DNA from 4 places in the uncultured Alteromonas sp. genome. Region 4 is predicted to be linked to each of the others. Evidence: predicted binding sites of a transcription regulator. Region 4 holds the regulator's gene; each other region holds the start of a gene.
What was found. The regulator sigma-54, encoded in region 4, starts transcription at its own class of promoters, with help from an activator protein. The targets are predictions, from matches to a motif close to GTTGGCACGNNNNTNGNNT.
Positions count from the first base shown of each region.

Region 1: AAC006_RS08600 (DUF2726 domain-containing protein) is a predicted target of sigma-54. The motif match lies at 3,704-3,722, and genes of this name have one in related genera.
Region 2: AAC006_RS19040 (EF-hand domain-containing protein) is a predicted target of sigma-54. The motif match lies at 3,721-3,739, and genes of this name have one in related genera.
Region 3: AAC006_RS02740 (flagellar basal body rod protein FlgF) is a predicted target of sigma-54. The motif match lies at 6,037-6,055, and genes of this name have one in related genera.

Region 1 is NZ_CAXBMP010000008.1:68,277-76,113, forward strand. Features, by position in the region: gene gltB (glutamate synthase large subunit) at 1-735, shown strand, start outside; gene AAC006_RS08580 (FAD-dependent oxidoreductase) at 750-2,165, shown strand; gene AAC006_RS08585 (hypothetical protein) at 2,427-2,894, shown strand; gene AAC006_RS08590 (helix-turn-helix transcriptional regulator) at 2,894-3,118, shown strand; gene AAC006_RS08595 (hypothetical protein) at 3,264-3,659, shown strand; gene AAC006_RS08600 (DUF2726 domain-containing protein) at 3,803-4,390, shown strand; gene AAC006_RS08605 (5'-methylthioadenosine/adenosylhomocysteine nucleosidase) at 4,583-5,281, shown strand; gene AAC006_RS08610 (cobalamin biosynthesis protein) at 5,288-6,256, shown strand; gene AAC006_RS08615 (cobalamin-binding protein) at 6,258-7,094, shown strand; gene AAC006_RS08620 (rhodanese-like domain-containing protein) at 7,141-7,545, shown strand; gene AAC006_RS08625 (DUF2721 domain-containing protein) at 7,743-7,837, shown strand, end outside.
Region 2 is NZ_CAXBMP010000036.1:12,366-20,202, forward strand. Features, by position in the region: gene AAC006_RS19025 (sigma 54-interacting transcriptional regulator) at 1-1,276, opposite strand, end outside; gene AAC006_RS19030 (hypothetical protein) at 1,279-1,863, opposite strand; gene AAC006_RS19035 (HAMP domain-containing sensor histidine kinase) at 1,865-3,262, opposite strand; gene AAC006_RS19040 (EF-hand domain-containing protein) at 3,366-3,647, opposite strand; gene AAC006_RS19045 (EAL domain-containing protein) at 3,948-6,032, opposite strand; gene AAC006_RS19050 (TerB family tellurite resistance protein) at 6,231-6,671, opposite strand; gene AAC006_RS19055 (fused response regulator/phosphatase) at 6,771-7,837, opposite strand, start outside.
Region 3 is NZ_CAXBMP010000002.1:219,131-226,967, forward strand. Features, by position in the region: gene flgK (flagellar hook-associated protein FlgK) at 1-1,626, opposite strand, end outside; gene flgJ (flagellar assembly peptidoglycan hydrolase FlgJ) at 1,644-2,594, opposite strand; gene AAC006_RS02725 (flagellar basal body P-ring protein FlgI) at 2,594-3,706, opposite strand; gene flgH (flagellar basal body L-ring protein FlgH) at 3,727-4,407, opposite strand; gene flgG (flagellar basal-body rod protein FlgG) at 4,419-5,207, opposite strand; gene AAC006_RS02740 (flagellar basal body rod protein FlgF) at 5,256-5,999, opposite strand; gene flgE (flagellar hook protein FlgE) at 6,127-7,503, opposite strand; gene flgD (flagellar hook assembly protein FlgD) at 7,518-7,837, opposite strand, start outside.
Region 4 is NZ_CAXBMP010000003.1:184,419-192,255, forward strand. Features, by position in the region: gene AAC006_RS03885 (hypothetical protein) at 1-114, shown strand, start outside; gene mgtE (magnesium transporter) at 152-1,510, opposite strand; gene AAC006_RS03895 (HPr family phosphocarrier protein) at 1,669-1,941, opposite strand; gene rapZ (RNase adapter RapZ) at 1,941-2,786, opposite strand; gene ptsN (PTS IIA-like nitrogen regulatory protein PtsN) at 2,825-3,268, opposite strand; gene hpf (ribosome hibernation promoting factor) at 3,277-3,564, opposite strand; gene AAC006_RS03915 (RNA polymerase factor sigma-54) at 3,594-5,078, opposite strand; gene lptB (LPS export ABC transporter ATP-binding protein) at 5,154-5,879, opposite strand; gene lptA (lipopolysaccharide transport periplasmic protein LptA) at 5,882-6,445, opposite strand; gene lptC (LPS export ABC transporter periplasmic protein LptC) at 6,414-6,992, opposite strand; gene kdsC (3-deoxy-manno-octulosonate-8-phosphatase KdsC) at 6,989-7,555, opposite strand; gene AAC006_RS03940 (KpsF/GutQ family sugar-phosphate isomerase) at 7,555-7,837, opposite strand, start outside.

The sequences.
Region 1 (7,837 bases), on a different contig from region 4:
TCGGTAGGTGCTTTGTTATCGGGTGAAATTGCTAAGCACCATGGTAACCACGACTTTGAAGATACACCGATTAAAGTGAATCTTACCGGTACTGCCGGCCAAAGTTTTGGCGTATGGAATGCTGGCGGTTTACACATGCACCTTGAAGGTGACGCAAACGATTACGTAGGTAAAGGAATGACTGGCGGTAAGCTTGTTATTCATCCACCAAGAAACATGACTTACAATGCGCATGAAAGTGCCATTATGGGTAATACCTGCTTATACGGTGCAACTGGCGGTAAATTATTTGCTGCAGGCCGTGCCGGTGAGCGTTTTGGTGTACGTAACTCAGGTGCTATTGCGGTAGTTGAAGGTATTGGTGACAACGGTTGTGAATACATGACTGGTGGTATCGTTGCTGTACTTGGCCCTGTAGGCGTGAACTTCGGTGCCGGTATGACAGGTGGTTTTGCGTACCTTATGGACGACAACGACGACCTAGATAACCGTGTAAACCAAGACCTTATTGAGATTATGCCTGTTGACGGTAAAGCGATTTTAGTAGAGCACTTACGTGGTCTTATTAATCAGCATTACGAAGAAACCGGCAGCGACCATTCGTTAGGCTTGCTAACCGATTTCGCGGCAACGCTGAAACGCTTTAAGCTTATTAAGCCGAAGACCAGTGATGTGAAAAACCTATTAGGTCACATCAGTCGTTCAAGCGCAGAATTGCGCATCCAGGCTCAGTAGGAGGAGAAAAGTTTATGGCAAAGAACGTATACCAGTTTGTCGATGTTGAACGTATCGATCCGCCGAAAAAACCGATCATGGTGCGTAAACACGAGTTCGCTGAAATTTATCAGCCGTTAAGTCAGTCACAAACCGAAGGCCAAGCAGATCGCTGCTTGGACTGCGGTAACCCGTATTGTGAATGGAAGTGCCCGGTACACAACTACATTCCTCAATGGTTAGACCTTGCCAATGAAGGTCGTATTATTGAGGCGGCTGAGTTGTCGCACAAAACCAATAGTTTGCCAGAAGTATGTGGCCGCGTTTGTCCTCAAGACAGACTGTGCGAAGGTGCATGTACCCTAAATGACGACTTCGGCGCGGTAACCATTGGTAGTATTGAAAAATACATTACCGATACCGCGTTTAAAATGGGCTGGCGCCCAGATATGTCTGACGTAGTTTGGACAGATAAGAAAGTCGCTATTGTAGGTGCAGGCCCAGCAGGCCTAGCGTGTGCCGATATTCTTGTGCGTAACGGTGTTAAGCCCGTAGTATTCGACAAGTACGAAGAAATTGGTGGCTTGCTAACCTTCGGTATTCCATCGTTTAAGCTTGAAAAAGATGTAATTAAGCTTCGACGCGAAATCTTTACCGACATGGGTGTTGAGTTTGTACTTAACACTGAAATTGGTAAAGACATTGAAATGCAAAAACTGTTAGATGATTACGACGCCGTGTTCTTAGGCATGGGTACGTATAAATCGATGCAAGGCGGCTTTGAAAATGAACATGTACACGGTGTTCACGATGCTCTGCCCTTCCTTATCTCAAATACAAACCGCGTGATGGGTCTTGAAAAAGACGAAACCGACTTTGTTGATATGAAAGGCAAACGCGTAGTGGTTCTTGGTGGTGGTGATACCACCATGGACTGTGTACGTACGTCTATTCGTCAAGAAGCCGACCGCGTTATTTGTGCTTATCGTCGTGACGAAGAAAGCATGCCTGGTTCTCGCCGAGAAGTAGTTAACGCAAAAGAAGAAGGGGTTGAATTTATGTTCAACATTCAACCTTTAGACATTGCTGTTGATAGCGAAGGAAATGCTTGCGGTGTTAAATTCGTAAAAACCGAGATGGGTCCACCAGATATTAACGGGCGTCGTCGCCCAGTTGAAATTGAAGGTTCTGAGCACGTAGTTGAAGCTGATGCAATTATTATCGCGTTTGGTTTCCAACCTAGTCCTGCCCCTTGGTTTGCTGAGTTCGGCATTATGCTAGATGAAAAAGGCCGCGTACGCGCTCCTGCTGCTGGTAAGTTTGCTTTCCAAACATCGCACCCTAAAATCTTTGCGGGCGGTGATATGGTACGTGGTAGTGACCTTGTGGTTACCGCTATCGACGAAGGCAGAAAAGCCGCTGACGGTATCATGGATTACATTGGCGTTTAATAACCACGTGTAAAACAGCACGTTAACCGTACCTCGTTGTATGTAATCTATTTAAAAGCTCGCTTAGGCGAGCTTTTTTGTGGCCAGTATATCTAAAGCTGTAAAGAAATCCGCTCAGGGAACCTTCTTCTACAACATACTTTGTAACAACCTTCCGCTAGCTTTCTACAAGCACCCATGTACAATATATTTAACATTGAGTTAAATTTAACGTACACAAAGTAAAATTTAACCACCATTACTAGGGCATGGAGAAAGATAATGATTTCGTTCAGAGAGAAAAGTTTGTGGGTGTCTTTTTTAGTATCTGCGGTGATCGCCTCTATTTATGGAGATAGCGTATATACACTTATGTTTTTGCAACCAAATACTAGCCTAGATGTCACCACCGCCCTCATCATGCGAATTACTATTGCCTTCATTATCTTAGAGGTAGCGTTACATGTTGCGTTAGCCATGAGCCAGCAAGAAGATGCCAATACCCCTGAAGATGAACGAGAGCGTTATCATCGACTTACCGCGAATAATGCGGGTTATTGGGTACTGTCAGTAGGTATTGTGAGCTGCGTGATACAACAAATGATCAACAGTAACATCGATTTTGACGCGCAAAATAGCTACACCAATTATGCTCTTGCGCCTATTGAGCTAAAGTTAGTCCTTATTTTTTGGTTATCGGAGGTAACCCGCTTTGGTACTGAGATTTACTATTGCCGGAAAGAAAGTTAATGGCTGAACATTATTCAATAACTAACAATATAAGAACCTTGCGCTTTCTTGTCGATGAAATGACGCAGCAGGAACTCGCGTCAAAAGTGGGTGTTACACGCCAAACCATTATGGCGATTGAGAAAGGAAAATACTCACCATCTCTTGAAGTGGCGTTCAAAATTGCCTTGGTATTTGATAAGCCATTTAATGAGGTGTTTCAGTATTCGAAAGTGAAGGAGTGATGGGATTGAGAACCCGGTTCTCAAATTATTTTCACCTTATACCCATCACGTTATGAACATACCTTGTGCAACTATTTACCTATTGCTCTTATATAGTTAGCCCATTATTATCGATACAAAGAGTGATTAATGGTTAACAAGAATAATGACAAGTGGTTTACGTAAAAGCATTAATATAGTTTTACTTAGCGGGCTAGCAATGGCGAGCCACGCGTTTGCCGATACGGTGTCCACCGACAGTTCATTAGATGAACCTGTTGTTCGGTCTTGCCCTGCCTCCTTTTTTGACGTCTCGCTAATGGCTAATGCTCGCCAGTGTCAGCAATTCGACGATAGCTTGCCTGCGAGTTTGGTCTATTTTACTAAGCACGCGCCTAAAGAGGTTATCGCCTTCTATCAAAATGCCTATCCGCAATTTGTCAGAAAACCTGCGGTCAACCAACGCACCATGCTTGCAGCAACAGATGATTCGGTTCGTATTGTGGTCTCCCCGGATAATGTGGGCACGCAAGTTGATGTACTCATCATTAGTAAGCCATAACCTTCCATAAATTTTATTTCCGACTAGTTACTCTCCTCGTTCAATGTGGCACTGCCTTTGCAATTTCAGTAAAGAACCACAGTGGTGTCAAAAAAAGCGTCATTTAAATGACGCGCATTACACGTTGATATGCGAGGAATATGATGGAACTGGCAATTATTTTAATGATGTTACTTATCGTGGTGGCATTAGGCGCCATAAAATTATCAGATGGTGGCGTAGCGTTTCCTTTTCGCCGAAAGCCACAGCTTTTCACTCCTGTAGAACACTCTTTTTTAAACCTTATTGAACAAGCAATGGGGCGAGAGTTTCGTATCATTTGCCGTGTACGCTTAAGCGACATAGTGTCAGTAAGGCAATCGGCCAACAAGAAAACGGCCAGCCAAGCTATTTCTAGAGCCTCTTCGCGCCAACTTGATTTTATCTTGGTCGACAAACAGGACATGAGCCCCATATTAGCTATCGACCTTGTGCATAACCAAGGGAAAGAGGGTTACAAAACTCAGCGTGATTGGTTTGTTTCTGGCGCATTAGATGCTGCCGGTGTTCCTCATGCGCGAATTAAGGTTAAGTCGGGTTATACTGTAGACGATATTCGTGAATGCCTTGAAAATAAGCTTATTCCTTATAGAAGAATTCAACAAAAAATGTCGCAGCTTCCTACGCACAACCCTGAACCGACCAAGCGCCCTACTCGCCCAGTAAGGTCTAGCCGCGCGGCAGCTGCGTAAAATATTACTGTTTCCCCCTAGCCTTTGTTGCGCTCCATTATTGCTGTAATAGCAGGTGACAAAGGCTTTTTCCTGTCAGTTTTCCTCATTTCCTTATACAATTCATTACCATATCTATAGCAATTTTTGCTTTCCCCCATATTTGACTAAGTCGTTAATGACGTGAAAGAGACTGACATGAAAGAGACTGGCATGAAAAAAATTGGCATTCTAGGCGCAATGGACGAAGAAGTTGCGTTACTTAAAGCTTCACTTTCAAACCTAAAAGAAACCACATGGAAACACTTAACCTTTTATGAAGGCACCCTTAATAATGTTGAGGTTGTGTTGGTAAAATGCGGCATAGGAAAAGTTGCAGCGGCACTTGCCACTACGGTACTTATTGAACAATACGCGCCAGATGCTGTAGTAAACACAGGTTCAGCTGGCGGCTTTGATAAAAGCTTAAACATTGGTGACTTGGTGATTGCCACCCACGTTATCCATCACGACGTGGATTTAACCCATTTCGGTTACAAACTTGGCCAATGTGCTGGCATGCCTGAAGACTACCGTTGTGACAATACGCTAATTGAAGCTGCCAAAACGGCGAGGGGCGAGTTAGAAAACATCCAATCTACCAGTGGCCTTATTTGTACTGGCGATTCGTTTATCGGTACCGATGAAGCTGTGGAAGCGTTACGTGAAAGTTTCCCTGATATGAAAGCGGTTGAAATGGAAGGTGCTGCGATAGCCCAAACCTGTCACATGCTTGATGTTCCGTTTCTTGTCATACGTTCGCTGTCGGATATCGCAGGCAAGACATCAACGGTCAGTTTTAAAGAATATTTAGATACTGCTGCAAAACATTCAGCGCAGCTTGTTATGGCTATGACCAAAGCGTTGGCGTAACGGTAAATGGAAGCATTGCTGACCCAATCAGCATATCAGTCGGTGCTGGTATTATGGTTGGCAGTTGTTTTAGATGCCGTTTGGCGGTGGCCGCTTAGCAGCCACCCGCTTACCCTTATGCGTTATCTGGTTAGGCAGATGGGGTTTAAAGTTCTCCCCTCTCTAAGCTACTCCCGTTCTCAACATTATATCTCCGGTTCATTGGCGGCCATTGTTTTATTGGCGCCCTTAATCGTTTGCCTTGCCATACTCATATACATGGCCCAATACCCTGCTTTTTTCGAAGCCGTGATCATGGTCGCCTTGCTTGACTTTGCCTATCAGCGTCATCAATTCAGTCAGATTTTAAAAACGGTAGGTAAAAATAAAAAAGTACTTACCAGAGAAACGGTAGACACCATAGTCGCCCGTGAATGCACCCAATTAACCGATGTAGGTATTGCGAAAGCGGCTATTGAATCGCTATGGCTTAAGTTTTTATATCTATATTGCGGCGTTATTTTTTACTTTATGTTGGCTGGCCCGATTGGAGCGCTCACCTACCGTCTGTTATTGCTCACCTCATGGCAATGGCACTATCGAAATCCTAAAATGGTGCATTTTGCAAAACCGGTGAGAAAGCTTGTTTCTTTGTTAGTAGTTCCCCCTGCACTACTCGGGTGTGTCGCAGTGCTACTTTTCACTCATCCTGTAAAAGGCATTCGAGCGGTAAAACGAAGTAAAGCACGAGATAAAACCTCCCTGTTGCTCGCGCTATTTGGTGGAATACAAAACTTTCAATTAGGCGGCCCTGCATTTTATCATGGTCGGAAGTACCGCTACCCTCGCGTGGGTGGTGCCGAGCAAGTAAAGTATTCAGATATGATACGCAGCAAACGCACTATAGTCGGTGCCATGGCTGTAGTTACCGCCATCGCGAGTGTCTTTTTGTTATTAGTCGCAGTACAAACACAAACCCTAAGCGAGGTCTTCTAACGTGAAAAGCGTATTTCACAAGCTGCGCACGCAAATTGCGTTAATAACTACTACATTACTACTCGTACTAGCCCCTCATTGTGCTTCAGCTAATGAGTCAGCTCCGCGTATTATTACGCTTGCACCTCATTTAACCGAGTGGGTTTATAGCCTTGGTTTAGAAGCGCACTTAATTGGCGTTAGCGACTACAGTAACTTTCCTAAAGAAGCACAGCTATTACCTAAAGTAGCCGACTATCAAGGTGCAGATTTAACACAAATAATGGCGCTACAACCTACCCTTATATTAGCGTGGGAAGGGGGTAATAAGCCGCAAGATTTACACCGTTTAGAAAGCTTAGGTTATAAGGTGTTTCGAGCCAAAATCACCGAAGTTGAAGACATTGCCAGTGAGTTGAAGCGTTTAGGTAAAGCAACTAACACAGAAGAAAAAGCCAATCCGCTCACCAGTGAGTTTTTACACCATTTAGCAGCATTAAGAGCCGAGTATGCCACGCCTTCAAATAACAAGGTGTTTTATTATTCTTGGACATCGCCGCTAATGACCATAGGTGACAATGCGTGGCCGAACAAACTGCTTAACGTATGTGGTGCGCAAACCCTATTTGCCGACAGCCCAGTCGATTACCCCCAAGTATCAGTACAAGAAGTACTATCTAGACAGCCTTTTGCTTTGGTGGCCGCAAGCAATCAGCCTACGTCCGATCTTGAACAGTTTTGGCGTGCCCACCGCCGCTTTTTGTCAGCCCCCTTAATTGTGGTCAATCCAGACATTACCAGCAGGTTCTCACTGCGGTTAATTAATGAACTAAAAATACTGTGTAAGGGTATTAACTAGCAATTCCACAAGGTATAATATCCTCGTTTTTTTCTGAAGGTTATTCATGCGAATCGTTTTAGTCTTGTTTCTCGTCGTTGTTGCCGTCACGCTATTTGTGTCAATGCAATGCACAGCGAAAGCAACCTCTCAAGTATCGGTTGCGGCTTCCCCGTACCTTATTGAGCGGGTGAAAAACAATGACTGGATGCTTATCGACGTGCGTGCTCCAAGCGACTTTGCTGATGGACACATTCCAGGCGCCATCAATATGCCTCATGAAAATATTAACGATTATCTTACCGAGCTAGAAGGCCATAAAGACAAGCCTATTATTATTTATTGTCAATCTGGTACTCAGGCTAAACTTGCTATGAAGTTTCTAAAAGACTTAGACTTTTCTGAAGTCATGCATTTAGAAGGCGATATGCTGGGCTGGAATGCCTCCCAAATGCCAATCGACAGAATGTAGCTTTCCGTAGTTATAGCCTTTGCAGATATAGCTTTTGCAAACATGGCTCCTGTAAATCTAGCTATCAGCAACTACGTTTCGCTTTTAACTGCACGCTACGCCCCAAACTTTGCCCTACACCACTGTTCACTACCACACGACAATAACCCTACGTTTTTGATACACTGACACGCATTCACTAAGGTGACAGACAATTCATGAAAATAGACCTCGCAACACCCGCTATGCTTTTTCCAGCAATCTCATTGCTGTTACTGGCCTATACAAACCGGTTTTTAACCCTTGCTACGCT
Region 2 (7,837 bases), on a different contig from region 4:
GACCGGCTAGCTCAGCTGCACGGGTCACGTTTCCATCCGTCATTTTCAAAAGCTTGTTCAAGTACTGTTGTTCGAAGGCATCGCGGGCTTCGGTCAGCGTTGGCCAACTTTGCTTAGTGGCTGATAGTGCTTGCTCTACAAGATGCAGAGGCACTACTGGAGTTTGTGTTAACGCAACACATTGCTCTACCACGTTCACCAATTGACGCACGTTTCCTGGCCAAGATGATTTCACTAACAACTGCATTGCATCGTCTGAAAACTGGCTCACGTTCACACCATGACGCTGAGCACTTTGCTGTAACAATGAACGAGCGAGTAATGGAATATCTTCGCTACGCGCTTTCAACGATGGAAGCTTTAAGTTCACCACATTTAAACGGTAATATAAGTCTTCCCTGAAAGTGCCCTCTTCCATTTCTTTGAGCAAATCTTTATGCGTTGCCGAGATAATACGAACATCGATATCTACATGCTTACTGCTGCCTACAGGCCTAATTTGACGCTCTTGTAATGCACGTAATAGTTTTACTTGTAGTGTCATTGGCATATCACCAATTTCATCTAAAAATAAAGTACCGCCATCGGCTTCTCGAAATAAACCTGGGTGAGCAGCTACCGCACCAGTAAAAGCACCTTTAGCGTGTCCGAATAACTCTGATTCAAGTAAGTTTTCTGGCAGTGCGCCACAGTTAATGGCAACAAACGGCTTGTCACGTCGGTCGCTTGCCTGATGCATGGCATTGGCAAGTAATTCTTTACCTGTACCACTTGCTCCGCTAATGAGTACACTGACTTCTCGTTGTGCAATCCGGTACGCTTGATCAAGTACATTAAGCATATCTTGAGAGCGAGTAACAATACTTTTCGCCCATTCACCGGGCTGAGCCGCTTGTGACTGACTTAATGCTTTTTGTAACAAGGTACGAAGTTCATCATGATCAACAGGCTTTGGAAGAAAACCAAATACGCCACGCTGAGTAGCCGCAACCGCGTCCGAAATAGTACCGTGGGCGGTCATTAAAATAACGGGAATATCTTTTCGAATACCCATGATTTCTTCAAATAAACTTAACCCGTCAAGGCCAGGCATGCGCAAATCACTGAGAACCACGTCAAAAGCATCATTTTGAAGCTTTCTTAACGCCGCATTACCATCTTCAACCGCAGTAACTTGATAACCTTCACCTTCTAAACGAATGGTTAAAAGGCGAAGTAAACTTTTATCATCATCAACCAACAATAAATGGGGTTTGTTCTTGCTACTTTCATTCATTGTTAGTTGTTCCTGTTTTTATCCATAAGTGTTGCTTCAATTTGGAGTAGTTCTTCTAGTTTTTTCTGCTGAGCTTTAAGCTCAGCATACAGCTTTTGTAATTCTTGACCTCGAAGGGTGTTTTCTTTGCTTAATACACTCAACGCAGACTCAAGTTCCATTAATTGTTTGTTTGGGTTACTTACCACAACGTCAATAACCAACGCGGCAGCGTCGGTAAATTCAGGCATTAAATCATCTATAGAAAGTTGGGCTCGTAGCCTGTCTTGATACGGGGTATCGCTGGATAAGGATAAAAGGTAAGCGTGAATTTTGTCTTTTTTCGATTGACCAAGCGCTGTCAATTGCGCTTTGCGTTCAATCCAAGGCGTAGCATCAGCTTCAAGCCAAACTTCCAACCAGTAAGCCATGTCGCAATTGTAATCAAAATTTTCAGGTTCTGAAGTGAACAGGCAAATATCGTCATCTACAGCCACTTCAACGATCTGGGGTGGAGAAACTTCAATTTTCTGTTCGATTGGCTGCTTAGACAACACACTGCAACCCGACATCATCGTCAGGGCCAGTATCATACAACTTATTCTCATTTTATTTTTCCTGTTGAGGAATCGTCACCCTAAAGCACACATCAGCATAATCAACATCGACAACTTGCACGTCGCCATGCATCAGTCGCGCACAATCCGCAACAATCGATAAACCTAATCCTGTGCCTATAACGTTGTCATTTCTCGGCTCTGCGCCACGGGTGAAAGGTTCAAACAGTGTTGCAACCGACTCTTTGGCAATCCGCTTGCCCCGATTTGCAACGTCCAATATAGCAAAGTTATTATCTAAATATATATGTACATTGATGGGTCGCCCTACAGCACCATGAGCTACTGCGTTAGACACCAAATTGTCGAGTATTCGTCGGAATAACTCTTCGTCAGTCCAAATATGACTGCTTTCTACCGATACCGTCACTTCACGTTCTTGTAACGCCAGTGCGTAATCACCCAAACATGCATCAACCAACTTCTTCGCATCAGTTTTAACAATGTCGGGCTGAGCTTGCTGTAATAACAAATTATAATCGAGTAATTTTTCGATTAGTGTGTTCAATCTTTGCGTACTTGCGCTAAGAAGCGACAATATTTCACGTTGAGGATCATTTAAATCGCCCACAACATTTTCCGATAATAAACTACATCCTTCTTTAATGCTGGCTAACGGTGTTTTCAACTCGTGAGCAGCATGCCGCAACAATGCTGTGCGTATATGTTCCAATTGACCAAGGCGATCGTACAGCCAATGCAGATCTTTCTCCACATCTATTAACTCTCGCGGAGCTTGGCGAGACAAAGGGGGAAGATCACCTTGTTGATGAGCCACTATGCGTATTATTTGCTTTAGTTTATTGACTGGATTAACAATCAGTTGGCTTCCTAATAGGATAAGCAGCAAAGAAACACTTACCAACATCGCCGTAGACCACGCCTGCTTTGCTTGCATCGCGTTTAAGTCATCTTGCTGCACTTTGACCCGTTCGGAAATAGCAAGTTCCACGTCGCCTCGAAGTTGTGAAACACTTCGTGAGACGTTAGCTAGATACGCATTAAGTAGGAGTTGATCTTCAATTATGCGGTAATCAGAAAGGTCGCCTAATTGTTCTGACAACCTCTCGCAGGTTCTCTGAACAGATAAGGCTTGGCAAAGATTATCAGCAGCCACGGCAAATTGATCGAGTGCATTATCGGATAAGGTGGCAACTTTTTCGGTGCGAATAACGGCGTATTGGCGAATACTTCGCTCTAAATCAACAACAGCACCATCCAGGCGCTGCATATCGCCCACAACATCAACCACATACCGGGTTTCCAGCGTGGTCATTTGCCCCACTTTAGCTAAGTCACTTTGACTTTGCCACAACAGCGCAATTAATGGAATTAACGCCAGCACGAAGCTACCTAGCGTTAGTTGACGTAATGAGCCTAGCTGAACCAGCCGTTCACCAAATGAAAATTTCTCAATCAGAGTGGTATTCCTTCAAACAAGTACCGGCAGGCGCATCTGCTAGGCTTTTATTTATTTTGCTCGCTGACTGCCGCTATTTACTAACGGCAGATTTTGCATTTCCCGGTGTCAGTTTACTTTTTGCTAATTCGTCTTCGGTTAATTTGCCATCTTCATTGTCGTCAATTAACCCGAAATTACGCAATAGTTCGGTGTGACGAACCGCTTCTTTTAGTGATATCAAACCGTCTTTATTAGTATCTAGCTGCTGCATTAACGTTTTCGCAGGTGACGCATGCGCTTCAACTACCGAAATAGTCTGTATCGCCGTGATAGTCATTAAAATCAGAAAAACCTTCTCTAGTCGTTTCATCATGAATCCTCCGCATTACTGCTTGTTTATAATTCCCTTAAACTAACTTCGATAACGCTGTTAACTCTGATTAGATAAGCTAAAATTGAGCCAAAAATACAATTAAACTATATATCATACACTTACAGAAAATAAACTGACTAGTCTCCTGTTCGATGTATCTAGAAACAGACACAGTTACACAAACTCCTGTAAATGTATCCAACAACCCAATAAAGCGTCAAATAGGTTGCAAAAACAGCCTGTTAGAATAGCCTATTTAACTCCCTTAAAAAAAGAAATGCATTGGCATTGAATGCCTACCTAGGCTTCACTATTGTCTGTATTACCGATGTAAAATTGTTTAGGTGATTGAACAAGCTCATCCATAGGAATAGGTTTGCTAAACATAAATCCTTGAATGTAGTCACAACCGTGATCAATCAAATAATGCCACTGTGTTTCATTCTCAATACCTTCAGCACATACAGACAGTGAAAGACGTTTGGCCAAATCGATAATAGCGCCCGTTACCAAACGGCTTCTGTCTGATGTTTCTAACTCATGTACAAATTGCTTATCAATTTTTAGGGTATCGATACTTATTTGGGTCAAATAACTTAGTGAAGAATAACCCGTACCGAAGTCGTCAAGGGCAATGGCGCATCCCATGTTGCTCATGCGCTTAAAGAATTTATTTGAAGACGCAAAGTTCTCTAAGTAAGCAGACTCGGTTACCTCGAATTCTACATATTCAGGGTTTACATCGTAGCGCGTAAAAATCTCATAGATATTATCAAACAGGTTGCTATCACGAAGATCGTGCCCTGATAGATTCACTGACACGCGAAAACGATGGGGAAGCCATTCTCTTAATTTGGGCAGATCAATACAGACTTTTTCAATGACCCAGCGCGTAATGGCAGATATCTTGCCGCCTTGTTCCGCGATGGGTATAAATTCATTCGGGCTGACCAAGCCATATTCGGGGTGTTGCCATCTAAGAAGCCCCTCTAAGCCGATAACCTTCCCTTTTTGATCGACTTTAACTTGGTAGTACACCATAAACTCATCATTCTTTAGCCCTTGCTCTATGGCATTAGCTAAATGGAATTTACGCTTATGTGATTCCACCATATCAGGTGTAAATATGGTAAAGCTGCCACGCCCTTTAGCTTTAGAGCGGTACATGGCAAGGTCTGCGTTGCTCATTAATTCGCTTAAATCGTAGTCGGCGTCTATGGCTCGCGCTACGCCCACACTAACGCCGACAGACAATGATAATCCTCGTAATTCAAAAGGACTGGTAAAGGCATCAATTAATCGAATGGCCATATTTTCAAGAGTGGTATCTCGCGTTTCCCTGTCGGGTAGTACTAAAAATTCATCTCCCCCTAAACGGGCGACTAAATCCCCTTCCCGCAACAGTGCGCTCACCCTATCTGCCACTTCTATCAATATTAGGTCACCGGTCTCATGACCGAGTGAATCATTTATTCCTTTAAACCCATCTAAATCGAAAAACAGAAGCGCTAGATCATCATCATTTCTTCGAGCTCGAGCCAACTCTAAACGCAAATTATCAAGCACAAATTGCCTATTAGGTAACCCGGTCAGGCTGTCATAGTTCGCCAAGCGAATCATGGTTTCCTGTTGGTCGACCAACGTTTGATTTTGTTCATGATTAATGAGTAGTTCAACCTCTATCATTTCTAACAGGAGGTTGATGTTTTCTCCTAACTCCCCAATTTCATCTCTCGAAGTAAGGTTTTGCCGTAACGCATAATCCTTTGTATCGGTGACTTGTTTGGTGAAAAAACTCAACTCACTTAAAGGGCGAAATACACGACTAATAAAAAACAATGTGCCAATAATGCTTATTACCCAAAGCACGAAGATAAGAGGAACGACATTCAGCAATAAACTTTTAACACTACCGGTGAGAGGTGCCTTAGCATCCACGAAGAGTATCAAGAAGCCGTCTGGCTTTTGCGAAGAACCTATAGCCCTTCGCGCTATAATAACGTCATTTTCCGAGGATACGCCTTCGCTTAGAACAAATGGGTCGAGCGTATTGAAAAAGGGCTCATTTAACCTATCAGCAGATGGGCCTTCTTCTTCTAATAAAAGGGTAAAGTTACTGTCATAGATTCTTGCTGAAATAACATGTTCATGCTCCTTCAATAGGATCAAAACATTCGAAATAGATGGGGCTTTTTGTGTATTTAATAACATAGCTGGCGCTACGTTTTTCACCACACCATTTGCAAGAGAAACAGTATGAGAATGTGCCAACTTGAGATAAAGCGCTTTATGTTCTAATACTGCAAACCACAACACCGCGGCAGCCATAACAGACATAGACAAGGTAACGACTATACTAATTGGGGCTTTTATAGACTTAAACACACCCACTTCCTCTAACACCACCCGCGTAATAGATTGCAATCATGTTTCAAATAAATCTTACGTAGTCATCACAATCTCAAGTGTGTATGAGACCATGGAAATTCATGATTTATTTATAGCATTATTATTTACTAATTACCTGTGTAACAAGCACTTTTTTTTCAAAATTAATAGCATGTGGGTGTGTTAAGTATTGCTTTAATTTTCTGGCGAAACACGCAATTTAGCTTTAATAAAATGGGAATGCGGCACATGCAACAAATCTGATATACGCCGGATTGTATGCTCTTCAATAGGAGCAAGTTGGTTATCCGCATAAGCAATAGCCCATAAGCCTTCAAGAATGTCCCGCTTTTGGTCTGGATCACAAGTTTGATTAATTATTTTGGTAAATTGGACTAAATCGACGGCTTCTTCTGCTGATGAACGCCCTTCTTCCATAAGTAATTTTAGCGCTTCGTCAGAAAGCTCAAACTGCTTATATAAATGCGTCTTGTAAGCATTGAGCTCGCTGTCTGTAACATTATCATCTGCCCTTATTATTTCACTTAACAAAGCAGCAGTGGCAAGTTCGACTGTATGTTTCTGTTGCTCTTCTGACTCTTTCGTTTCGAAAAGCTGTAACAAAGATTTAAGCATTAGACGCTCCAAATAAACAACGAAGCTATTGCATAACACATCCACCGTTTCGAAGTGGGGATATACGGCAAATCGTTGGCATTTTTAGTTTAGTGGTAGTTATTCAACGACTGTATTGAGCAAACAGTTTATTTTTCTCCCGCCTTTTTCAAACCACACTTTACTACTTAGCGCTCTAATGAGGCCTAGTCCTCTTCCGAATGAGTCATTACTTTCGGGGCTGGCTTGTTGCTCCCACTCAAAACCATTTCCACTATCCTCTATAGAAAGGAAGACAATTTCTTTTGCAGGATCCGACTCAATATTAATAATAATCGTCCCTTTATCTAGGGCACTAAGCAGCCTTTCTCGCTGCTCATAATATAGTTGAAAGCCTTCTGGAGAGTGCTTTAAACGTGAATCCATGTTCAAAATCCCGTGCTCTAAGGCGTTGCTAAACATTTCGGAAACCACGGTAAAAAGCACTGAGCGAACATGTTCAATTCCACTACACTGAGAGGTTTGATGGAGCATGCGAGTTTGAATGTCAGGCTGCTTTAAATGTTTAGCACTTAAGGTGATGGTGATATTCAATGGGATATCATCGGTAGCTTTATAAGGCTTAATCCCTTCTAAAGCCTGACTTTTAAAAACAACGATAGACACATCGTCGTCAAAAGTAGGCGTAGCCGAAAATGCTTTAGCGTGATCGAAAATTCCTTCGGCGGTAATATCCTTGACCTCAGCACACCATTGCTTTATCCCCTCTTCGGTTAGCATATTTCCTTGTACATCAACCGCTTCTGTTAACCCATCGGAATAGATAATTAACTTGTCATTCGCCAACATCTCAAAAATTTCGCATTCACTGTCAAACTCGTGCTGCTCAAGAATACCTAGCGCCATATGTGGAGAAGAAATAGTTTTAATAAATTTCCTTTTGTCTGACACCACCAGCATCTGCGGCATGCCACCTTGCCAAAGGGTAATACGAGAACCATCAGAGCCAACCTCGCCGATAACCGCCGCCATAAACATATCGCTGGGTAAAAATCGCAGAAGTATTTTATTAAACTCTGTCGCCATTTCATTTACCGATAACCCTTTTAAAGACATCTCTTGAAATGCGCGCGTTACCGGCAATGCACCTATGGCTGAAGCAAGCCCGTGCCCAGTAAAATCTCCCA
Region 3 (7,837 bases), on a different contig from region 4:
ACCTGTGACATTTGTGATCACATTTGGAGGGGTTTCTCCGTCAAGCACTTGGTAACTATCTTCTGCGGTAAAGACGATTTGTGATGGTGCTCCAACAGTACCACTAGGAGAACTTGATAAATTATGTATTCCACCTGCACCGTCAAATGCAGATTGTTCAGTACCACCGCCGACTTCTGTGTTAGTTATTGCTATTGCACTAACATTAGCACTACCTAAATTTGTTGCATCCGCTTGTGCTCTTACCGGAGCAGCGAACGCCAGATCTTCAGGTCTATTGGTAGCTAACTCAATGGACGATGCAATCGTTTTTGTAGGTCGCATCAAAAATTCATCGCCAACAGCATAAGTTGCTGTACCACCAAACTCTACTTCAATGCCCCCTGGTAATTCATTGAACCCACTCGTCACCGTATAGTTTGAATAGACAAGATCATTTCCAGAGCCATCTTTTTTAGGGGTTCCGTCTGGGTTTAAGAAAGTAACTTCTATCTCGCTGGGAACACCACCCGCTACTGCAGTAACCTCAATTTGATAATCAGCATCGGTGAGCTCTGCGCCCTTTCCAGCTATAAGCTGTCCGACTACTTGATAGTCTCCGCTGGTATCCTCTGTTTCTAAGCCTCTGAAAGTAGGAATATCAAAAATGTTACTGCCTAGCTGACCATCTAAATCCATTCCCAGCTTATTTTGAGCATTCACGGCATCAGCAAAAGCAACAGAAAGCTGGCCTACATCACGCATTGCGCTGCCAAGCACTTCATTTCTGTAGCGAAATAACCCACCTAAACTGCCACCTAAGTCACTTTCTACAACACGAATAGTGGCATCGTTCTTTGTTTGCGAACCAAAATCTGTTTCTAACTTCAGTTCTTTAGTGGTTAGGTCTGCACTGGTGCTCACTTCAAATAAATTAAATGCACCGTTTTCTAGTATTAGCGATTCGCCGGTGGTCAAATTCACGGTAATCGCACCGTTTTGACTTTGACTGTCTTTCACATCGATAGCCATAATAGAGGCAAGCTCTTCGACGGCGGCATCTCGTTTATTCATTAATGCGCTGGGTTCGTCGCTAGTGTTGTTTCCTTTGGCAATCACGATGTTTTTGTTGAGTTCGCCAATAGAGCTAATCAAGCTATTGGTTCTGTTCACCAAAGAGGTGACTTCAAGGTTAAACTCTTCTTCCTTTTCCACCATGTAATCTGACAGGGTTTTCATACGTTGATACAGCGACTCTGATTTCCCTAATACCTGTTCACGAGACGCTAAGTTTGTGGGGTCGTCTGAGGCAGTTTGTACCGCTGCAAAATAGTCACTAATGCCTTTAGATAAAGAGTTTGCCTCACTGGCTAAAAGGGTATCAATCGCTGAAGTTTTGGAAGAAAAAGCCTCTAGCTCACCTACCGAAGTTATATCGCGGCGAAGCTGGTTTTGCGCAAATACATTTATAATTCGCTCTGTATTTCCGATTTCAACACCGAATACATCACTGTTAACCAGCTCGGTGCGTTCACGTACGTACCCAGGCGTATTTACATTGGCAATATTATTACTGGTAGTTTGTAAAAGCTTACTACTGGCGTTTACACCACTGGTGGCTAGGGAAAATAAATCAACTGCGCTCATATATTAAACCCCTCTTCTTACGGCATTAAGCCGTTAAGCCTATCGCTGTGGTAAACCGCCATGATTTTACTGGCGTAGTTAGGATCCGTAGCATATCCAGCGCTTTGTAGTTCTCGCGTATAACTGTGTGCATCTGAGGCTCGTTCCACCGCTTGCTGATAACGGGGCTGAGTGGTAATAAAACGACCGTAGTCATTAACCGCCTCTTCCAATGACGCATAAGAACGAAAAGCTGCTTTTTGCTTTTGTGGAATACCGCTATTAAATTCAAGTGTGTCGACAACCGCTTGCTCGCCTTCCCACTTCGAGTTCGCTTTAATACCAAAAAGATTGTGCGAACTTTCACCGTCGGCATTGTGAATAACGAACTTACCCCAACCTGTTTCGACCGCAGCCTGCGCGATAATGGCTTTAGCATCCATACCGTACTTTTCAGCCACTTGTTCAGCGTAGGGGCGCAGAGTTTCAACAAAATCTTCAGGGGTATCGAACATGCTGTCTTTTGCGGCTGATTTCACCCCTTTAGATTCAGAAGCGAGCACGGTTTCTTGCGCTTGCTCTACAGCGACAACACGGTCGCGGTTCAACGAATTCAAGTTACCATCACTACGAATAACGCTGGCAGGTAAATAACTGTCTTCGGATTGGCCCATTTGTTTAACGATAATGTCAGCCAACCCCATACCGCCACCTGCCGTTAAATCGGTTGCAAGCTGTTGGTCGTGCATGTCGCGATAAAATTTAACTTGTTGAGAATTGAACGGGCTGTCTTCATCTGCTAGGGCGTCTTGCGCTTTACGCATCGACTTCAGCATCATTTGCACAAATATGGCTTCAAATTGTTCAGCCGCTTCTTGCAATACACTTTCATCACCCGAAGCAATGGCCTCGCGCATTTTATTAATACTGCCAAGATCGTGAACATTGCGTGCCATATCAAGCTGATTTTTTGAGCTGAATGCTTCCATTAGATGATCACCAATTCACCATGTAACGCACCGGCCTGCCTTAATGCTTCTAAAATCGCCATTAAATCACCAGGTGCAGCACCCACTTCATTAACCGCTCGCACTAGCTGATCAAGTGTCACTCCCGGTTCAAAAGAAAACATGCGACTGTCTGATAAATCCACATCTACAATCGACTGTGTCGTTACCACCGTTTCACCATCTGCAAACGCATTAGGTTGGGTAACTTGTTGGTTTTCTGAAATTGTCACCGTTAATCCACCATGGGTAATAGCGGCTGGCAGTAGACGCACGTCTCGACCAATCACAATCGTACCGGTACGACTATTGATGACAACCCGCGCAGGCGCATCAGCCGGCGTGAATTCAAAATTTTCTAGTGTGGCCAAAAAGCCCACTCGCTGACCAACATCTCGTGGCGCTGATACACGTACTGACGCGGCATCAATGGGCGTTGCTATGGAATACCCTTTTTCTGGCTGTGCGCCTAATCGCTCATTAATCACATCAGCTAATGCCTTTGCTGTTGAAAAATCAGGGTAATGCAAGTTCAGTGTTAATGAATCGCCATTGGCAAAACCGCTTGGTACGGTTTGCTCAACCATGGCACCATTTGGAATACGACCAACAGTAGGCGTATTCACCACAATTCGCGAACCATCGCCACCTTGAGCACCAAAGCCACTCACTACCAAGCTACCTTGCGCTACTGCATACACTTTGCCATCTACCCCGCGAAGAAACGTTTGTAGAAGCGTGCCGCCTTGCAAACTACTCGCTTCACCTACTGACGACACGGTAATATCAATGGTTTGCCCTGGCTTAGTAAAAGCCGGCAATTCTGCGTGAACAGCCACGGCTGCCACGTTCTTAATTTTCGGTTTGGTGTTGGAGTCTAAGCTAATACCGAAGTTACTTAACATGGTACGGAAGCTTTGCTCGGTGAAAGGACTTTGCTCGCCGGTGCCAGGTAAACCTACCACTAGACCATAACCTACTAATTGGTTACTTCTCACCCCTTGGATACTTGCCAAGTCTTTGATGCGTTGTGCATTAGCATTGTTAGACAACACCAATGTTAATGCGATAAGTACCACTGAAAACAAACGCATAATGATTCTCCTAGCCCCGCTTAAAGCGGCCACCATGATGATGTGAAAAACTTCGTTAGCCAGCCTTTCTCTTGCGCACTGGCAAATGAGCCCGTTCCGCTGTACTGAATTCTGGCGTTGGCGATTTTGGTCGATAGCACTTCATTTTCGGGGCTAATGTCAGATAAGCGAATAATGCCCGTTAAACGAATATATTCATCGCCATGATTTAAGGTAAGCCACTTTTCGCCGCGAATAACCAAATTGTCATTGGGCAGCACTTCCACTACGGTGACCGAGATATTTCCCGATAAACTATTGCTTTGATTTGTTGCGGCATCACCTGCGAAGTCGTTTGAAGAACTAACGCCAAGCTGAACAGATTGGCCGCCAATATTTAACGCTTGCCCGCCTAATCCGGTGATTGTATCTAAATCAACCGTGGTGTCTTTTGATGTAGATGTACCCGCTGATTTACTCGCGTTGGTATTTTCACTTAACGTAATGGTAATAATGTCGCCAACCCGTCTAGCCGTCATATCTGAGTATAAGCTATTAGCCATATAAGAGCGGAACAGCGAACCATCTTCTACAATCTTCTCGCGAGGATAATCAGGTACCACTGGGGCAAACGACGGGTCGTTTGCTTGAACCGGTGGCTGGTTAGTGCTTGCACAACCTGCCATTATTGTCACTGAAAGAAAGAGTCCGAGAATTCGCATAACATTACTCACTAAAGTTGCTGAATGACTTGCCCAAGCATCTGATCCACCGACGAAATCACTTTCGAGTTCATCTCGTACAAACGTTGACTTTCAATCAAATTAACCAGCTCTTCGGTCACATTCACGTTACTGGTTTCTAGCGTACCTTGTGCAATAGTGCCTATACCTTGAAGGCCTGGCACACCTTGAATAGGTGCGCCACTTGATGCGGTTTCAACGTAGAGGTTCTGTCCTATAGGCTGAAGGCCAGTTGGGTTAATGAAGTCTGATAGGTTCATTTGGCCAAGCACTTGCGGCTCGGCTTGACCACGAATTGACACGCTAATTTCACCGTCTTGTGAAATGGTAATTTGCTGCGCATCCTCTGGAATTGCCACTTCAGGTTGGAGTAAAAAACCCGCGCCAGAAGTCACTATCTGACCTTGATCGTTCATTGAAAACTGACCATTTCTTGAGTAGGCAATGGTGCCGTCAGGCTGCAATATTTCAAAATAACCGCGCCCCTGAATAGACATATCTAACGCATTATCCGTGGTTAGCAAGTTGCCTTGGGTATGTGCTTTTTGTGTTGATACCACCTTTGAACCAGAACCTAACATAAGGCCAGAAGGTAATTCGGTATCAGCTGATGAGCGGCCACCAGGTTGGTTTATATTCTGATAAAGCAAATCTTCAAAAATTGCTCTGTCTTTTTTAAAGCCTACCGTTGATGCGTTAGCCAGGTTGTTCGATACCACCGCGACATCTGTTTGTGCGGCATCAAGACCTGTTTTACTTATCCACAATGCTGGGTGCATGGCGACCTCCTAACCTTTAAAGTTCGTATAACAAAATTGTTAACTATTCTATAGAATGCGCAGTAATTGGTTGCCGCGAGCATCTAGCTCATCAGCTTGCTTCATCATCTTCACTTGAAGCTCATAGTGGCGCTGAAGGCTTATCATATTGACCATTTCGTCAACGGCATTCACGTTCGAGCCTTCCAACATGCCAGACATTACTTTCACACCAGCACTTGCTGGGGCTACCGTGCCGTCTTCCATTCTAAATAAACCATCAGTGCCTCGTTCCATATCGGCATAGTTCGGCTTAACCAGTTTCAACCGGCCAACATCTTCAATTACATTTTCTGGCGCGCCAAGCTGTCTCATTGACAACGTGCCGTCCATACCGATATCTAAATTATCTAGCGGCACAGGAAGGAAAATTGGACCGTTATCGCCTAAAACGGGGCGATTGTGCACATCTGTCAAAATACCGTCGTCACCAAGCTTAAAGTTACCGTCACGAGAATAGGCTTCTTGCCCATTGTCATCTTGAACGGCAAACCAGCCATCGCCTTGTATCGCAACGTCTAAATCACGACCCGTTTGAATCATAGGACCTGATTCATAGTTGTTTGACGGACTTTCGGTCATTGAAAAAACGCGAGACGGCAAACCTTCGCCGTAGGCAGGCATTGACCTTGCCTGTTCTAACTGAGCTCTAAACCCAGTTGTTTGCGCGTTAGCCAAGTTATTGGCACGAAGCCCAGTACCTAAAAGGTCTTGAGATGCACCACTGGCAGCAATGTAGAGAAGTTTGTCCATGACTGACTTTTGACTCTGGTTAAACCATATACAGGTTTTGCAATCCCAGTGCCAACATGCACAAATAGAAGTGGATACAAAAAAACCGCAACTAAAGTTGCGGTTTTTGCTAGTTAAACGTCAATGTTTATCGGATGTTCAGGATAGTCTGGTTAAGCGAGTTATTCACTTCGAGTGCTCGAGAGTTAGCCTGGAAGTTCCGCTGTGCAATAATCATATCGATAAGCTCAGTGGTTAGGTTAACGTTGGCTTGTTCAAGGGCTGATGAGTTAATTTCACCGAAAGTCCCCGTCGTCGCTTCACCCGCCAATGCTTCACCAGATAGGATACTTTCTTTCCACTCAGTGCTGCTTTGCTGCGTTAAGCCCTGCTCATTAGCAAATCTCACTAAGGCCACACGCACGATAGGTTCTGACGTACCGTTTGAGAACGTCGCTCGAACCAAGCCGTCTGGGCCAATATCAATACCCGTCAAACGACCAACAGGCAAACCATCTTGCTCTAATGACGTCACTTCGAATGCTGATGCGTATTGCGTAGGTTCCACCGTGGTAGCATTTGAAGGGTCTAAGTTAAAATCGATCCCTATTTGTTGAGTCGCATCCGCCCCATTTGATAATGCAGAACCTAGCGCTTCAGTCGTTAACTTGTAATCGGTAGTTTGAATGCCATCTGGTGATTCAATACCAATAAAGTCACCACCTTGAGAAAACACAAGCTTAGCTGCTGTAACGCCGTTACCCGTGTTAGTACCCAGCGAGTTTACCGCTGTAGTTGGATCGGAATCAGTACCGGTAGAATTCACTAAATCAGTAAGTTGATCGTCTACCGCTGTCGCCACATACCATTCATTGTCTGCCGCCACATCTTTAACGAAGTAATAAGTCATCACGTGGCTGTCGCCTAGTGAGTCATAAACCGTTACCGAGGTTGCCGCGTTGTAGGTAAGTGGATCTTGTGGATCAAATGCGGCTGGATCTAACCCCTGCTCACTAGCAGGTAAGTTCATACGGATATCAACTTCTGAGGTTTGTGCTGGAGAACCTGATGAATCTGGGATTTGCACTGGCTCTGTAGTACTCAATGCAACCGATGAACTGGTAGAGTCTGAATTAACAGGGAAACCTAAAAGTAAGTCGCCGTTACTGTTAACCACGTAGTTGTCGTCATCTAACTTGAATTGACCGGCACGGGTAAACGAGAAGTCTCGTGAGGTTTCATCAGGCACGGTGGCAAAGAAACCATTCCCAGTAATCGCCAAATCAAGTGCAGTATTGGTGAACTGCAAGCTACCTTGCGAAAACTGCTGGGCCACATCTTGTGTCAAAACACCGTCGCCCACTTTGGTTTTACTTCCAGCCAATAGTGATGTGGCGTACACGTCGCCGAATTCAGCGCGAGACTCTTTAAAGCCAACCGTATTTACGTTTGCGATGTTATTCGCGGTTACATCTAAATCTTTTTGTGCGGCAGCTACGCCACTTAGTGCAATATTAAAAGACATGCTTCTTTCTCCTGCTAACTGCCGATTTGAATAACGTCATCAAGACTAATGCTGACTTCGCCATCTAAATTTAAAATTACGCCCTGACCACTGCCGGCCAAACTAACACTTCCTACATGACGGTTAATGGCAGTATTCAATTGAACGCCTTCACCGTTTAATTCGCCTGTAGCGCTAATTACGTAGTCACCCGCTGGCATATCGTTGCCTTGAGTATCCTTGCCATCCCATTCAAATTGAATGTTGCCAGCGGCTTGTGTGCCAGCATCAATGGTCTTAATCACTTCACCGTATTGATTTTCAACAGTGATCGTCATGTTTTGTACACTTTGCT
Region 4 (7,837 bases):
TACCAAGGTAAGAAATACGCAATTGGTATTGCCGCGTCTAAAGGGTATAGAGAGTACAAAACAACCGGTGATTATCAAAACGATGTGGTGGCGTTCATCATGATGCCAAGCTAAATAGCATTAGAACAACGCCTACACGATTGTCGCGGCATTACATTAAAAACAGGGTCGCAGTACCTAAAAATGCAAATATACCCACCACATCAGTGATGGTGGTCAGAATTACGCTTCCTGCTAGTGCAGGGTCTATTTTCAAACGCTTCATGATGAGCGGCAAAGTAGCGCCTGCCATTGCTGCGGCTATCATGTTAACCAGCATGGCAAAGGCAATAATAATCCCTAACATGTAGTCTTGTTTCCAAAGCGCTATTACCGAAGCAATTAAGATTGCCCAAATAGCACCGTTTAAGAAGCCAATAGATATCTCTTTGCTTATTAACCAGCGGGAGTTGTTGGCATTAACGTGCCCCAGTGCCATACCACGAATAACCAAGGTAAGGGTTTGGTTTCCGGCAACACCGCCCATGCTTGGTACTATGGTGTTCAATATGGCAAGTACGGCCAATTGGCTTAGCGTTGCTTCAAACAAATCACTTACCATGGCTGCCATTAGCGCGGTAACCAGGTTTACAGCCAACCAAACGGAGCGTCGTTTGGTACTTTGAAGCACAGGGGCGAAAGTATCTTCGTCATCATCTAAACCCGCCATACTCATCATGGAGTGCTCAGCGTCCTCACGAATAATATCTACCACGTCATCAATGGTAATTCGGCCGACTAAGCGGTGTTTCTCATCAACCACGGGGGCCGATAGCCAGTTATAGCGCTCGAATAAGCTCGCCACTTCATCATCTGGCATATGCACAGGAATCGCTTCAGACTCTTCATCCATCACATCAGACACTTTGGCTTCAGTCTCAGCGGTGAGTAATCGCGTTACCGGTACAATACCGACTAAGTTATCAGTACGGTTTACTACATAAAAGGTATCGGTATTTTCAGGTAATTCACCTTTAAGGCGAATATAACGAAGGACCACATCAATGGTGACATCAGGGCGAAGTGTGATGGTGTCGGTATTCATAATGAAACCGGCAGTTTCTTCGCCGTAAGACAATGCCTGTTCAGCACGCACCCTGTCTTGTGCATCCATAGAGTCTAGAATGTCCTGTAATACAGGCTCAGGCAGACTACTAAGGGTAACCGCTAAGTCATCGGTATCCATCTCTTCTAACGCGTCTACCACGTTTGCAGGCAGCATTTTGGTGATGATACCGTTACGTACATCGTCAGAGAGTTCTTCTAAAATATCACCATGGAAATCACCATCGATAAGCTCCCACAACTCGTCACGAGTACGACTGGGGCTAGATTCTAGAATGTGTGCAACATCAGATGGGGGTAATTCAAGCAGAAGCTTACGTACAGAAACAAATTGGCCATTATTCAACGCGCCATTTAGTGCCCTTAGTTGGCTTTGTACGTATTTTGAGACCAGCGCTTCTGCCACTGCTTTCGCCTAAAAAATGGAATTTCAATAATGGTAGGATATCGCACTTGCCATGACGCTGTCATGACAAAAGCGCAGTAGGTACAGACAATTACGAGCCGTATGGTGAAATTATAGACGGCTTTTAGCAGAATTTCTCAGTCGTATTGGAAGCTGCATTATTCGTCTTCGTTGAAACGGCCTTCAATTAACGTTTCAATGGCGTTTAATGCCGCTTCGGCATCATTACCTTCAACCACAACGTTTACCTGTTCACATTGGTGGCTTTCCAGCATCATTAAGCCCAGCACACTGTTAGCATCGGCTTTCTTATCGCCCTTCACCAACACTATTTTTGCGTCAAATTGATTGGCTAATTGAACCAACTGTGTGGCAGCGCGGGCGTGTAAGCCCAATTTATTGACTATGGTAAGTGTTTTTTCGATTGTCATTACTGATTTAACTCGCGGTGGCGAATTTGTACATCGGGATGCATTTCGCCAAAGGTTTTCGCTAACGATTGAGCAATAAATACTGAGCGGTGCTGACCGCCGGTACAACCAATCGCAATGGTGACATAACTACGGTTATTGCGTTCTAAGTGTGGCAGCCATGTAGTGATTAGGTTCTGAATTTGCCAAATAAATTTGGTTACAACAGGCTGGGAACCTAAAAATACTTCTACGGGGGCATCTAAGCCAGTTAAGTGTTTTAAATCGGGTTCCCAATGCGGGTTGGGGAGAAAGCGGGCGTCAAATACATAGTCGGCGTCTTTGGGGATACCGTGCTTAAAGCCAAACGATTCAAACACCAATACTAGGCGAGAGCTTTTCTTGCCTAGAATTCGCTCGCGAATAAGCTCTGCGAGTTGATGAATAGTGAGTTTATCCGTATCAATATACAAATCGGCGCGCTCAACAATAGGCGCAAGTAAGTCTGATTCGGCTTTTATCGATTCAGATAAAGATTTGTTGAGCTTAGCTAGCGGATGTAATCGGCGGGTTTCGCTGAAACGCTTCACCAGTACATCGTCACTCGCGTCGATGTACACAATGGTCATAGACCACGATGAGGGTAGGTAATCTAAGATCTCTACCAAGTCCGCTGGATTTTTGGGTAGGTTTCTTACATCGATACTTACCGCAACTTGGTCATATTCATCAACCACGGTATGGGTCAGAGTAGGGAGAAGGTTAACCGGAATATTATCTACGCAATAGTAACCTAAATCTTCAAGGGCACGTAGCGCAACTGATTTTCCTGAACCGGATCGACCACTGATAATAATCAGTTTCACCTGCATTTCTCCCTTTTAAAATATGGTGCAGTGCTTTTTTAGCTTAAAGCCGTAATGATGTCATCACTGGTGGAGGCCCGCCTAATGGCTTTCACCGTTTCTTTATCACTTAGCTTACCCGCCACGGTAGCGAGTGTTTGTAAGTGACCTTCTGTTTTCTCTTCTGGCACTAATAGGGCAAAGAATATATCTACGGGCTGATCGTCAAGCGCATCAAAATCGATGGCAGGGTTGCTGGTTACAATAATGGCGATAACGTGTTCTAAGCCCGGTAATCGACCGTGGGGCAGAGCAATACCATTGCCAATACCCGTACTCCCCATTCGTTCACGGGTTAGTAGACTATTTAATACACTAGCCTGATCGATGTCGGGATTATTTTTAGCAGCAATGTCGCTAATAATCTCTAGAATACGTTTTTTACTGTTACATTGAACCGCACACTCGGTGCGGTCCAAACTTACTATGGCTTGAATTTCCATACTAATATTTAGTGCTTTTTCAGCTTTTCCTTATGCTTGATAACTTGCCTGTCGAGTTTGTCGATCATGCTGTCTATCGCCGCATACATGTCTGTATTATGAGATGAAGCAAACACTTCTGCGCCGCTAAGGTGCATGGTGGCTTCGGCTTTTTGATTGAGTTTTTCGACGTTCAGGATGACATGCACATTAGATATGTGATCAAAGTGACGCTCTAGTTTGCTGAACTTAGTATCGACATAGCTACGCAAAGAATCAGTAATTTCGACATGATGACCGGTAAGGTTGATTTGCATATTTCGTCTTCCTTAAATTATCAAGGCCTTTAAATAAGGCTTTTGCGTTGGTTTGACGGCGGAATCGATAACGATTCCCGGTATTTTGCTATTGTTCGCCGGGCTACTTTAATGCCTTTTTCGGCCAACAATTGAGCAATCTTGCTATCGCTTAATGGCTTGCTGGGCGTTTCCGCTGCCACAAGCTTTTTAATTAGTGCGCGAATAGCGGTAGATGAACACTCACCACCAGATTCCGTTGCTACATGGCTAGAGAAGAAATATTTCAACTCGAAAATGCCACGAGGGGTATGCATATACTTTTGCGTGGTGACTCGTGAAATGGTGGATTCATGCATATCTACCATTTCTGCGACATCATTTAGCACCATTGGTTTCATCATTTCTGGGCCGTGCTCGAAAAAGCCCATTTGTTGCTGCACAATACAGTTTGCTACTTTCATCAAGGTGTCGTTTCTTGACTCAAGGCTTTTTATAAACCACTTGGCTTCTTGCATATGCGAGCGAATAAATTGCGAATCGCTGCTATTTTTAGAGCGTCGGCTCATGGCAGCGTATTGTTGATTTACGCTTAATTTAGGCAGGCTATCGGGGTTAAGTTCCACCACCCAACGGCCATTCTTTTTGTTTACCGAAACATCAGGAATAACGTATTCGGGTTCTTTGGTAATTAATGCACTGCCAGGACGAGGATTCAACGTTTGCAATAAGCGCATGGCTTCACGAAGTTGATCTTCTTTCAAACGACTCTTGCGCATTAACGTACGGTAATCTTTGCTGCTCAGCAGGTCTGAGTACTCATTAATAAGCTGTCTGGCTTCGGTAAGCCATGGCGTATCGTCTGAGAACTGGCGAAGCTGCACGAGCAAACATTCTTGCGGTGTACGTGAACCTGAACCAATAGGGTCGAACATTTGAATACGTTTTAGTACACATTCAACTTCGTCCATTTCTACCAACTCTTCAACATCGTCAGAGTTTACCGATTCTAAAATCTGTTCAATGGGTACGTTAAGGTAACCAGATTCATCAATTGAGTCGATAATGGCGGTAGCAATGGCGCGGTCTGTATCTGAAAACGGGGTTAAGCGCATCTGCCAAAGCAAATGGTCTTGAATATTGTCGGTGGTTTCACCCTGAAACAATTGGTCGTCATCATTATTCGATGGGCCAGGAGCGGGGGCAGAAGAGGCCGAGTAATACTCATCCCATGTGCTGTCGATTGGCAACTCGTCGGGAAGATCGTTCTTTTCAAGCGCGTCACCAGCTTCTAATGAATCGCTAGAAGCAGTAGGAGCAGCTTCTACAGAAGGGTCGTCGCCGTCCATGTTGTTTTTCTCAACAGGGTGGTCATCACCGCCTTCTTCAACTTCTAAAAGAGGGTTTGAGTCAAGTGCTTCCTGAATCTCTTGTTGCAGGTCGAGCGTAGACAACTGCAGCAGCTTGATTGCCTGCTGCAACTGCGGTGTCATGGTAAGTTGTTGACTGAACTTTAGCTGTAAAGATGGTTTCATCTACGTCTTATTTTTAAACTCTTGTTGTGAATATACCCGTGCTTAAAACTGAAAATGACAATTCGGTTACAGTAACTATAGCCTGAATTGTTCTCCTAGGTATACATCCCTTACTTTCTGATTACTTAAAACTTGTTCTGCCGTCCCTTGCGCGATGAGTTCGCCTTGGCTCACAATATACGCTTTCTCACACACATCCAGTGTTTCTCTTACGTTGTGATCGGTGATGAGGATTCCAATTCCTCTGTCACGAAGATGTTGAATGATCTTCTTTATATCATTAACCGATATAGGATCAACACCAGCAAATGGCTCATCAAGCAAAATAAATTGCGGATCGGCTGCTAATGCTCGTGCGATTTCTACTCGGCGGCGTTCACCACCGGATAAACTCATACCCGTACTATTACGTATATGGTTGATATTAAATTCATCAAGTAGCGCATCGGCTTCTTGTTCTTGTTCTGATGAACTTAACCCTTTACGGGTTTGCAAGATAGCCATGATGTTCTCAAACACCGTCAATTTTCTAAAAATAGAGGCTTCTTGCGGCAAATACCCAATACCGCGGCGAGCACGTTCGTGCATGGGCTCGTGGGTTAATTCGCTGTCATCAATACTGATTTTGCCCTTATCTAGAGGAACTAAGCCAACAATCATGTAGAAGGTAGTCGTTTTACCGGCACCATTCGGGCCGAGTAATCCAACGATTTGCCCCGTCGATACTGATAAGCTTACATCGCGAACCACTTGACGTGCTTTATACGCCTTTGCAAGGCTCTGTGCGCTCAACGTTGCCATGATTAATTGTCGTCCGCCTTATCGTCTTCGTTATTCGATGACGCTTTACGTATTGCCTCAGGGGTAAATACGGTAGTGACTCTGCCACCTTCGCCGTCTTCGCCGCCTGTTGCAAGTAATTGTTCAGTGACCATGTCGAAGGTAATCTTGTCGCCTTGTACTTTACTGGTGTCTTGCTGTAGCTCAGCATTTCCTTGTAAAGAAATAGTTCGATTTACTACTTCATAGCGAATTTCATTGGCCTTCGCTGTGACAGGAGCACCGTCTTCAAGTTTTTGCGAATAGCTGGCTGGTTTGCCGCGAGCCACGAATATCTCTCGTCCATCACCTTCGCTGGCAATCACTTCAACTTCATCGGCATTTATCACCAAAGAACCTTGAGTAATCCGCACATCATCTTTAAACAATGAGGTTTTGTTTTTACCGTCAACGAATTGCGATTTCGAGTCAACTTTAATCGGTTTGTTAAAGTCGCTTTCAGCCGCTATAGCCACAGTAGCGAATAGGCTAACAGCGAGGCTGGTCGCTAATGCTTTAGTGGCTAGGCGAATAAATGGTTTGTACATGGTCTATTAACTCGTATTCCTGGGTACGCAAATTAGCGTTAAACCCATTGCTGTTAATCACATATTGTAAGCCACGTATTTCCACGGGCTGATCAGATGTCATTTGCTTAGTGTACAGGTTTATCTCTATAAACGCTGTGCGTATTGTTCTTACAAAGTCATCGACACTTTGGTTTTCAATAACGACATTATTTTCTAGCTGTATCAATTCGTTATTATACAAAGTGCCTTCTGTCGCGGTAACTTCCCACGGTGACTGTGCATCGTCGGTATACAATGTATATCTGGGCTTTTGGAATAAAACAAAGCCCAATTGGTCGTAATGTTCCATCGACGCTGCAAATACTTTGTGATTTAGCTGTCCTTCTTGATTATATAAGGTGGTCGTTAGGTTTTTGGCTTTATATGCAGGCTTTAATGCGTCCGGCCCTTGATCAGATTGCTGAGCAGGATCTTCGTCCATCCAAATAGGAATATACAGGGCGGATGCCAATATAAATAACACCGAAATACTTAAGCCTAATCGGTCAAAACCTAATACCTTCATACGCTAGCACCTTGAATTCCGTGTAGCTTGTCGTTTGCTTGAAGCAAGGTGTCACATATTTCGCGAACGGCCCCGAAGCCGCTGGGCAACGTGGTGATCCAATTCGCTTGCTGTGCAACCACAGGGTGGGCGTCTTTTACCGCAATTCTTACATTAGCGTGAGGATACATGCCCGTATCAGGCATATCGTCACCAACTACCGCCACATGTTCGGGCTTAAGTGATAAGCGAGCCATCAGTTCAGCAAGGGCGTCAGATTTATTTTCTTCACCCTGCACAATGTGTGCGACATTCAGCGCTTTCATTCTATTTTCCACAATGGCAGAGCGCCTGCCCGTAATGACCGCCACTGCCACACCTGAATTCACAAGCGCTTTAACACCATAGCCATCGCGGGTATGAAATGCTTTTAACTCTTCGCCAGCATTACCAAGGTAAATACGGCCATCTGAAAACACACCGTCCACATCACAGACTAATAATCGAACTTGTGTTAACGAGGAATACAACGCCGTTGGCATAGCGGTATAAAGTGTATTTACGGTTGTTTGGGTGTCGCGCATTATAAAACTCCCGCTTTAAGTAGCATGTGCATATTGAATGCGCCTACAGGCTTGCGGGCTTCATCCGTTACCATAAGCGCACTTATCTTATGAGTTTCCATTACATTTAGCGCTTCTACGGCGAGTTGTTCAGGCGTTGTTGTTTTACCGCCTTTAGTCATCACCTGCGTAACCGTGGCAGTATGCAAGTCTATGCGGGCATCTAAAATACGACGTAAATCACCATCGGTGAAAATTCCAATTAAAACGCCATCGCTATCGATAACACCGGTCATACCCAGC